2 regions of the Nonomuraea rosea genome follow, and region 1 is predicted to be linked to the other one. Evidence: riboswitches for the same ligand, from Rfam matches in the RefSeq annotation. Region 1 holds a riboswitch; the other holds the start of a gene.
What was found. A riboswitch is a leader RNA that binds a small molecule or an ion and turns the genes downstream of it on or off. The one in region 1 is predicted to bind thiamine pyrophosphate.

Region 1 (5,066 bases):
CAAGCGGCTGCGCCCCGCGTTCTGCTATTGGGGCTGGCGCGGGGCGGGCGGCACGGACGTGCCCGAGATCTTCACCGCCGCGGCCTCGCTGGAGTTGCTGCAGGCCAGCGCGCTCGTGCACGACGACGTGATGGACAAGAGCGATCTGCGCAGGGGCATGCCGTCCGCGCACCGCCGTTTCCAGGCGATGCACGAGAAGTCCGGCTGGTACGGCTCCGCCGAGCAGTTCGGCGAGGGCGCCGCGATCCTGCTGGGCAATCTGCTGCTGATCTGGTCGGGCGAGATGTGGCGCACCAGCGGCCTGCCGCCCGAGTCGCTGGCGGCGGCCCAGCCCGTACACGATCACATGCGCACGGAGCTGATGTGCGGCCAGTACCTCGACCTGCTGGAGCAGGCGCACGGGGAGAACACGTTCGAGTCGGCGTTGCGGGTGGCGCTGTTCAAGAGCGGTAAATACTCGGTGGAGCAGCCGCTGCGGCTGGGGCTGGTGCTCGCCTCCGGCGAGCTCGCGCCGTGGATGGACGAGCTGTGCACCGGCTACGGCCGCCGCGTCGGGATCGCGTTCCAGATTCGCGACGACATCCTCGGGGTGTTCGGGGACCCGGCGCAGACGGGCAAGCCCGCGGGCGACGACCTGCGCGAGGGCAAGCGGACCATGCTCGTGGCCCGCACGCTGGCGGCGGCGTCCCCGGCGGACGCCGAGACCGTGCGGCGGCTGCTCGGCGACCCCGGGCTCGACGAGGCCGGGGTGGAGACGCTGCGGCAGATCATCGACGACACCGGCGCGCTGCAGGAGTGCGAGGATCTGATCAGCGACTATCTGGGCGAGGCGCTGGCCGCGCTCGACGAGGCCCCCGTCACGGCGGAGTCCCACGCCGCCCTGATGGAGCTGGCCATCGCCGCCACGTCCCGCAAGACCTGAGGCTCATCGCCCCGCAAGACGTGAGGCTTGCCGCCGTACACGGGCAGGCCGGAATGGCCGCACGCGTGCGGGCGCGCCGAAGGGCAGGCTCGCTGAAGGCGGGCACGCTGAAGGGCGGGCACGCCGGAACGCGGGCGCGCTGAAGGCCTGATCGTGGGAGGCGCCCGGGTGCCTGCGGGCGCCTCCGGGGTCAGTGGGCCGACAGCCGCTTCGCGAACTCCGCCGCCGCCGCCCCTGGATCCTCCGCGTCGGTGATCGCGCGGACCACCACCGCCCGGCTCACGCCGTACGACATCGCCTCGTCGAGATTGCCGAGGTCGATGCCGCCGATCCCGAACCAGGGCCGTGTGCCGCCCAGCGACGCCGCGTGCCTGAGCAGCGGCGGGCCGGGAGCGTGGCGCCCTGGCTTGGTGGGCGTGGGCCAGATCGGCCCGCAGCAGAAGTAGTCGACGCCCTCCTCCACAGCCGCGGCGGAAGCCTCGGCGGCGGAGTGGGTGGACCGTCCGATGACGATGTCGTCGCCGAGTATCTCTCGCGCGACCGTCACAGGAAGGTCGTCCTGCCCCAGGTGGAGCACGTCGGGCCGGGCGGCATGAGCGATGTCCGCCCGGTCGTTGACGGCCAGCAGTTTGCCGTGCCGGTCGCAGGCGTCGCGGAAGATTTCGAGGAGCGCGAGTTCTTCGCGTGCCTCCAGGCCCTTCTCCCGCAGCTGGATGATGTCCACGCCGTTGGCCAGCACCGAGTCGAGGAACTCTGCCAGGTCGCCGCGGTCGCGGCGGCCGTCCGTGCAGAGATAGAGGCGGGCCTCAGAAACCGAGGGCTTGGGCACGCCGCTTGACCTCTGTGTGACGGCCGGCCCTGATCGCCTCAATGGGCGACCCTGGCAGGGACTCGTCTGGGGTGAAGAGCCAGCGCAACGACTCCACATCGTCGTAGCCGGCGTCCAGCAGCACGGTCAGTGTGCCGGGCAGGCCCTTCATCACGTCCTTTCCATCCAGGAACACCGCAGGCACCTGTGGCCCGCCGCCCCCTCGGCGCACGCCTAGGAGCTTGTGGTCCTTGAGGAGTTGCTTGGCCCGCCCTAGCGATAGGTCCAGGCGCGAGGCCACTTCGGGGAGAGTGAGCCACTCGTCAACGAGCTGGTCGGTCTCCCGGTCGATCTGTGCAACAGAAAGCGTCACGAAACCACAACTACCACATGCCGTGCTTGCTCAAACAACACAATCCCGTAGGGAGACCTCTGGATCTACCAGGCGTTCCACGTCGAGACGGTGTCCGGCGTCGATGATTCTGCGCCCCTGTACGAGGTCGCGCGGCCGATCCACGGCGAGCACGGCGGCGAGGGCGTCGTCGCCGGTGAGCCAGACGGCCGACCACTTGCCGCCGGGATCGCCGCGGTAGACGAGGCGCTCTCCGGCCGGATGGTGGCCCGCGTACTGGACCATGTGCCCGAACTGCTCCGACCAGAAGTACGGCACCGGATCGTAGGCGACCTCCTCCCCCAGCAGGCTCGCCGCGGCGATCTCGGGGGCGTTGAGCGCGGTGTCCCAGTGCTCGACCCTGAGCCTGGTCTGCCAGCGGCGCGACCACCAGGCCGCGCAGTCGCCGACGGCGACGGTGTTCGGCAGCGAGGTGCGCAGGTATTCGTCGGTGACGACGCCGTTGTGCAGGTCGATGTCGGCGTCGGCCAGCCAGCCGATCGCCGGGCGGACGCCGATGCCGGTGACGACCACGTGGGCATCGACGAACTCGCCGCCCACCAGCCGCACGCCGCCCTCGTCCACCGAGTCGACCATGGTCTCCAGGCGCAGGTCGATGCCGTCGTACCAGGGCTCGGTGCGGGCGCCGAGCTCGGCGCCGACGGCGGTGGCGAGCGGGGCGGGGCCCGCCTCGACGACCGTCACGACGCAGCCCGCGCGACGGGCGGCGGTGGCCACCTCGGCGCCGATCCATCCGGCGCCGATGATCGCGACGCGGGCGCCGGGGACGAGCATGGCCCTGAGCTCGTGGGCGTCGTCGAGGGTGCGCAGCACGTGCTGGGGGCCGTCGCCGGGCAGCGTGATCGGCTCGGCTCCGGTGGCGATCACCAGGCCGTCGTAGCCCAGCTCGCCCTCGGTGGTCTCGACGACGCCGCTGCGCAGGGACTTGGCGCTGACGCCCGGCCAGAAGTCGACCTCCATCGCGGCCAGGTCGGCCTCGACGAAGCTGGTGTCGGCGTCGCCGAGCAGCACGGCCTTGGACAGGGGCGGGCGGTCGTAGGGGCGATGCCGTTCTTCGCCTATCAGGGTGATCCTGCCGTTGAATCCCCGTCCGCGCAGCGCCTCCACCGTGCGTACCCCGGCCAGTCCCGCTCCTACCACCACGACATGGTTCACGTTCATGACCATAACGGGGGCGGTGTCTGGACGCCGCACCGAGGCCGTAGGCTGTGGAGGAGAGACGCGCGGGAGTCCGGCGTGACCGGGCTGAGAGGAAGGCTGCACGGGCCTTCGACCGCAAGACACCTGATCCGGATCATGCCGGCGAAGGGAGCGCAGGTGGACGTGATCGTGGGTGGCGGGGTCGTCGGGCTGTCCGTCGCCTGGCGGCTGGCTCGCGCGGGGCGGCCCGTCACCGTGGTGGATCCGGCTCCGGCCTCCGGGGCCTCGCACGCGGCTGCGGGGATGCTGGCCCCGGTCAGCGAGGTCACCTACACGGAGGCGCCGTTGCTGCGGCTCGGGGTGGCCTCGTTGCGCCGCTGGCCGGCGTTCGCCGCCGAGCTGGCCGCCGACGCGGGGCTCGGTGATCCGCGGACCGGGCTGGACCTGCGCTCCGAGGGGACGCTCGACGTGGCGTTCGGGGCCGACGACCTGGTGGCGCTGGATGAGCTGGCGGCGTACATGGACAAGCTCGGGCTGCCGGTCGAGCGGCTGACCGGGCGCGAGTGCCGCCGTCTGGAGCCCATGCTGGCGCCTTCCGTGCGCGGCGGGCTGCTGGCTCCCGGCGACGCCTGGGTGGATCCGCGCCGCGTGACGGCGGCGCTGCTCGCCGCTCTGGAACGGCTGGACGTGCCGCTGGTACGTGAGCACGCCACCGGGCTCCTCCGCGAGGACGCCGGCCGGGACGGCACGGGCGACGGCGATGACGGCGATCGCGCCGGCCGGGGCAGCATGGGTGGCGATCGCCCAGGACTGAGCGGTGGAACGGGCGGCGGGAGCGGTGGCAGGGTCGTGGGGGTGCGGCTTCGGGATGCGCCGGACATATCGGCTGATCGGGTGATCCTGGCGGCCGGGGCGTGGAGTGCCGAGCTGGCCGACGTGCCGGTGCGGCCGGTCAAGGGGCAGATCATGCGGTTGCGTTCCCCGCAGCCGCTGCTCGGCCGATGCGTGCGCGGCACCGTGCACGGCGCGTCCGTCTACCTCGTCCCCAGGGGCGACGGCGAGCTGGTGGTCGGGGCCACTCAGGAGGAGATGGGGTTCGACACCAGGGTGACCGCGGGCGGGCTCTACGAGCTGCTGCGCGACGCCAGGGAGCTGGTGCCGGGCGTCACCGAGCTGGAGGTCGCCGACGTGGTGGCGGGCCTGCGGCCGGGCACGCCGGACAATCTGCCGCTCATCGGCCCGAGCGGCACGCCGGGGCTCACGCTGGCCACCGGGCACCACCGGGGCGGCGTGCTGCTGGCCCCGCTCACCGCGGCCGTCCTGCTGGGCGAGGAGAGTGAGGCGGCGACATTGTGCTCACCCGCGAGATTTCGGGATATTTCATGAACGTGACGATCAACGGAGCTGCGCACGAGGTGGCCGACGGCACGACCGTGGCGCAGGCCGTACGCACATTGACGACGGCCACCACCGGAGTGGCCGTGGCCGTGAACGACGAGGTGGTCACGCGGAGCACGTGGGAGACGACGGTGCTCGGCGACAGTGACCGCATGGAGGTGCTGACGGCGGTGCAAGGTGGATGATCTGATCATCGCCGGGGAGAAGTTCGCTTCCCGGCTCATCATGGGGACCGGGGGCGCGCCCTCGCTGGAGGTGCTCGACCAGGCACTGGCCGCCTCGGGGACCGAGCTGACCACGGTGGCCATGCGGCGGCTCGACCCGGGCGCCCGCGGCTCGGTCCTGGACGTGCTGCGCGACCGGGACATCAAGGTGCTCCCGAACAC
Region 2 (5,066 bases), on a different contig from region 1:
TCCGGGTCCACAACCGGGCGGGGCAGCCCTGCGACGTGTGCGGCGACACGATCCGTGAGGTGTCGTTCGCCGACTCCGCGCTGCAATACTGCCCCACCTGCCAGACCGGCGGGAAGCCGCTGGCCGACCGGCGGCTCTCCCGGCTGCTGAAGTAGCGCTCAGGCGCCGACGGACACCCGCTCCTCCGCCCGCGGGCGCCCGGCCCTGGAGCGCAGCCCGGCGACGGCTATGAGCGCGGCGAACAGCGTGGCCGTCACCGGCACCACCAGCGCCGTGCGCATGGCGGCCAGCCCGGCCTGGGCCGAGGTCGCGTCACCGAGCGCGGCCACGTTGACCGCGGTGACCACCGACAGGCCGAGCGCCGCCCCGAACTGGAACGAGGAGTTGATGAGGCCGCCGGCCAGGCCCTGCTCGTGCTCCGCGATGCCGTCCGTGGCCACGATGGTGAGCGGCCCGTAGACGAAGGCGAACATCAGGCCGATCAGCAGCATCGACGGCAGCATGGCCGCGTACGCCCAGTCCAGGCCGACGCCGAGGAAGAGCGCGTACGCCAGCAGGCCCGACAGCAGCCCGCCGAGCACGACCTTGGCGTTGCCGTACCGGTTGACCAGCCAAGGGGTGAGCGTCGGGGCGAGCACCACGTCGGCGGCGGCCGCGAGCAGCGCCAGCCCCGTCTCGATGGTCGACCAGCCGCGCAGCTCCTGAAGGTAGAGCGTGACCAGGAACTGGAAGCCGAAGAACGAGGCCGTGAGCAGGGCCGCCGTCAGGTTCGCCCGGACCAGCGCGGCCGATCTGAAGATGCCGAAGCGGACCAGCGGGCTGGCCGAGCGGCGTTCGATGGCGACGAACGCCCCCAGCAGCGCCAGGCCGCCGGCGAAGACCCCGATGGTCAGCGGCAGGCCGTCGGCCGGGTGCTCCAGGCGTACCACGCCGTAGACCAGCAGCATCATCGCGCCCGTGACGCTCGCCGCGCCCGCCACGTCGAAGCCCGCGACCGGCGGCCGCTCGGCGGCGGGCTCCTTCAGCAGCGGGATCGCGGCCAGAAGGATCACCAGCGACAGCAGGACGGGCGCGAAGAACACCCAGCGCCAGCCGAACGCGGTCAGCACGCCACCGGCCACCAGCCCCAGCGCGAAGCCCGCGGCCGCGGTGCCCGCGTAGATCAGCAGGGCCTTGTTGCGCTGCCTGCCCTCGGGAAAACTGGTGGTGACCAGGGAGAGCCCGGCGGGCGTCATGAACGCGGCGGCCACCCCTGTCACGAACCTGGCCACCAGCAGCACCCAGCCCTCGTTCGCGAAGCCGCCGAGCCCGGAGAAGACCAGGAACACCCCCAGCCAGAGCAGGAACATCCGCCGCCTGCCCAGCAGGTCTGCCGCCCGCCCGCCGAGCAGCATGAACCCGCCGTACCCGAGCACGTACGCGCTCACCACCCCGCTCAGCAGCCCCGTGGACAGCCCGAGGTCGGCCCGGATGGCCGGGAGGGCGACGTTCAGCATGCCGACGTCGATGCCCTCCAGAAATATGGCCCCACACAAAACGATCAGTACGCCCCACGAGCGGGCAGGCATCGCCATGACAAAACCCCCGGTTACCTTTAGGCAGGTCGGTTCTCTCTTGTAACCGTCCACATCATGCGGCAACATGGAATCTCGTGGAAGACGGCACTTTGGAATCACTCGGTTACTGCGAAGGCACCATGGACGACGACGACTACGACGTGCGCCAATGGGACGTCCGCGAGGGCTGCGAGGTCCGCCAGATCCTCGACCGCATCGCGGACAAGTGGTCGCTGCTCGTCATCGCCCTGCTCGACTGCCAGAGCCTGCGCTTCACCCAGCTCCGCCGCGAGATCGACGGCGTCAGCCAGCGCATGCTGAGCGTGACCCTGCGCCAGCTCGAACGCGACGGCCTGGTCACCCGCACGGTCCACCCCGTCGTGCCGCCCCGGGTGGACTATGCGCTGACGCCGCTCGGCCGCACCCTCCACCAGACCATCAAGTCCCTGGTCACTTGGACCGAGGAGCATCAGGAGGAGATCGCCGAGGCGCGTGTTTCCTACGATGCGCGACGCGCGACAATGGAGTCATGACCGTTCCTGAGATCGAGGCCAGTGCCATTCCCGCCGACGCCTATCTGCTCGACGTCCGTGAGCAGGACGAATGGCTGGCGGGGCACGCGCCGGAGGCCGTGCACATCCCCATGACGCAGATCCAGGGCCGGGTCGAGGAAGTGCCCGGCGACCGTACGATCTACGTCGTCTGCCGGGTGGGCGGCCGGTCCTTGCAGGTCGCGGCGTGGCTCAACCAGCTCGGGCGCGACGCGGTCAACGTCGGCGGCGGCATGCAGTCGTGGGAGTCCGCGCAGCGTCCGATGGTCAGCGAGACCGGCCAGGAGCCGTTCGTCGCCTGAAGTCACCCACTATGGCGGTTTCGCCGCCATTGAGGCATCATGAGGTCGCTAACTACAGATCGTCGCGGGAGCTCGGGGTCGCCGGGCTGAGAGGGCAGCAACTGGTCCGCTGCCGACCGCCTGAACCTGTCCGGGTAATGCCGGCGTAGGGAGTGTGCGATGTCGCATGCCGTCGACGAAGTTCCGCTGACCCTCGAAGGACGGCCACCGAAGACGCTGGGCGTGCTCGACCAGGGTGCGCTCTGGGCGAATCTCGGTGTCAGCCTGCTGGGCTTCTCCGGGGCGCTGTTCCTGCTCGACCCGCTCGGCAATGCCCCGCTGAGCCTCGCCGCCGCCCTCGCGGCGGCGGTGGTCGGCAGCCTGATCGGCACGGCCATGGTGGGCCTGTCCGCCATCCCCGGCACACGGACCGGGCAGCCGGCGATGGTGCTGCTGCGCGGGCTGTTCGGGGCGAAGATCTCCTACGCGCCCACGGTGCTGAACATCGTGCAGATGCTCGGCTGGGGCGCCTTCGAGCTCTGGGTGATCGCCAAGGCCGCGACCGCGATCTTCGGGTCGGTGCCGTACCAGGTGTGGGTGATCGTGGCGGGGGTGCTCACCACGGCGCTCACGATCTGGCCGCTCGGCTCGATCCGCCTCCTGCGCCGGTACGTCACCGTCGGCGTGATCGTGTCGCTGATCTGGTTCGGCTGGTTCTTCCTGACCGAGGCCCAGCCGCAGACCGGGGGGTCGTGGACGGCGTTCGCCCCGGCCGTGGACTACGTGATCGCCCTGTCGGTGTCGTGGGTGCCGATGGCCGCCGACTTCGCCAGGCACTCCAGGTCGAGCAGGGCCGCGTTCGCCGGCGTGGTCGGCGGTTACACGCTGGCGCAGGTGGCCTGCCTGGGGCTGGGCGTCTACGCGGTGGCGATGGCCGGCGCGGGCGCGGTGCAGGCCGACAGCACGGCGGTGTTCGCGCCCTTCGTGGCGGTGCCGCTGGGCGCGCTGTTCTTCGGCATCCTGGTGCTGCGTGAGACCGACCAGTCCTTCGCCAACGTCTACTCCACCACCGTCTCGCTGCAGAACCTGATGCCGCGCGTGGACCGGCGCGTCTTCTCGGTCGCGATCGGGATCCTGACGGTCGCGATCGCCCTCGTGGTGGACGTCACGTCGTACGGCGCGTTCCTGGGCGTGATCGGGGCGGTGTTCGTGCCGATGTTCGCGGTGCTGGCGGTCGACTATTTCCTGCTCGGCGGCTCCCACCGCTGGAACACCGCGGAGAACGCGCCCTCGCGCTGGTCGATGCTGGTGCCGTGGGCGCTCGGCTTCGTCGCCTACTGGCTGACGACCTCCACCCCCACCGTCGCGGCGTGGGACGGGCTCTGGCAGTCGGCCCGCGAGCTGATCGGCTTCACCCGGCAGACCTGGATGAACGGCGCGCTGGGCGCGGCCCTCGTGGCCGCCGTGGTGACGCTGCTCATCGGCTGGCCGCGACGGCGCTCATCCGCCCGCTGAGGTGCGCCTTTCCACGTTGAGCAGGTGCTGCTTGGCGGCCACGCCACCCGCGTAGTCGCCGAGCTCGCCGTCCTCGCGCACCGCCCGGTGGCACGGCACGATCACGCAGATCGGGTTGGAGGCCAGCGCGTTGCCGATCGCCCGCAGCGCGCGCGGCCTGCCGATGCTCTCGCCGATCCGCTCGAACGTGGTCGTCGTGCCGTAGGGGACGCCCATCGTCTTCTGCAGCACCGTGCGGGCGAAGGATGTGGCCAGCGACAGGTCCACCGGCGTGGCGAACGCCCGCAGGCGGCCGGAGAAGTAGGCGTCCAGCTCTCTGCGCACCGGGTCGAGCCGCCGCGGATCGGGCCCGATGAACGTGCCCACATGCCTGCTGAGCAGCTCGAACACGCTGTTTTCCGGCTCGAAGCTGCAGGCCGCGATGCCCTTGCCGGTCACGGCGAGCACCATTCTGCCCACGGCGCCGTCATAGGTGCCGAACGCGATGTCCGGCGGTGTCTCACCCTTGTAGGTGCTGGAGGTCACGCGCAGCAGGGCATCGAGATCGCCGCTCGACATAGCCTCACCCTCCCACCCGCCGGGAATCACCGTGACCGCAGCGTATCGGACGGATCGCCCGACGCACCCACCGCGCCACGTGCACTATGGAGGAGTGGGGGACGAATGGGCCGGTAGTGACGACGAGATCGCTCGTGCGGTGCTCGCCAGCTCGCCCAATGCCGTCGTGGCGCTCGACAGGGATCAGAGTGTCCTTGTCTGGAACGACGCCGCCGAGCGGCTCTTCGGGTGGACGGCGGAGGAGATGCTCGGGCGCAGGGCGCCGATCGTGCCGGGCGAGCTGAAGGCCGAGCACAACGCGGTGCTCGAACGCGTACGCACCGGCGGGCAGGTCTCGCTGCGTACCAAGCGCCTGCGCAGCGACGGGACCATGCTCGACGTGCGGGTGGACATCAGCGCGCTGCGTCTGGGCAGCGCCGTGGCCGGCTACGTCTGCGTGCACCATCTGGCGCAGGCCGACGAGGTGGCCAGGAACCGCATGGCGCGCCGGGCCAGGCTCGTGCGCAGGCTCACCGACGTGGTCGGTGACATCAACTCCGAGCTGGAGCTGTCCGCCGTGCTCGACCGGATCTCGGCGAGTCTTACGGAGCTCACGGGGGCCGACG

Region 2: linked by a shared signal. The riboswitch ahead of ABEA43_RS29150 (purine-cytosine permease family protein) and the one ahead of ABEA43_RS19805 (FAD-dependent oxidoreductase) in region 1 are both predicted to bind thiamine pyrophosphate.

What each region holds. Positions count from the first base shown of each region.
Region 1 is NZ_BAABDQ010000007.1:299,120-304,185, reverse strand. Features, by position in the region: gene ABEA43_RS19825 (polyprenyl synthetase family protein) at 1-922, shown strand, start outside; gene thiE (thiamine phosphate synthase) at 1,113-1,751, opposite strand; gene ABEA43_RS19815 (Rv2175c family DNA-binding protein) at 1,729-2,103, opposite strand; gene ABEA43_RS19810 (NAD(P)/FAD-dependent oxidoreductase) at 2,134-3,297, opposite strand; TPP riboswitch at 3,356-3,470, shown strand; gene ABEA43_RS19805 (FAD-dependent oxidoreductase) at 3,439-4,668, shown strand; gene thiS (sulfur carrier protein ThiS) at 4,665-4,865, shown strand; gene ABEA43_RS19795 (thiazole synthase) at 4,858-5,066, shown strand, end outside.
Region 2 is NZ_BAABDQ010000013.1:246,727-251,792, reverse strand. Features, by position in the region: gene ABEA43_RS29170 (Fpg/Nei family DNA glycosylase) at 1-155, shown strand, start outside; gene ABEA43_RS29165 (MFS transporter) at 159-1,574, opposite strand; gene ABEA43_RS29160 (winged helix-turn-helix transcriptional regulator) at 1,697-2,089, shown strand; gene ABEA43_RS29155 (rhodanese-like domain-containing protein) at 2,086-2,409, shown strand; TPP riboswitch at 2,464-2,578, shown strand; gene ABEA43_RS29150 (purine-cytosine permease family protein) at 2,569-3,903, shown strand; gene ABEA43_RS29145 (methylated-DNA--[protein]-cysteine S-methyltransferase) at 3,889-4,461, opposite strand; gene ABEA43_RS29140 (sensor histidine kinase) at 4,556-5,066, shown strand, end outside.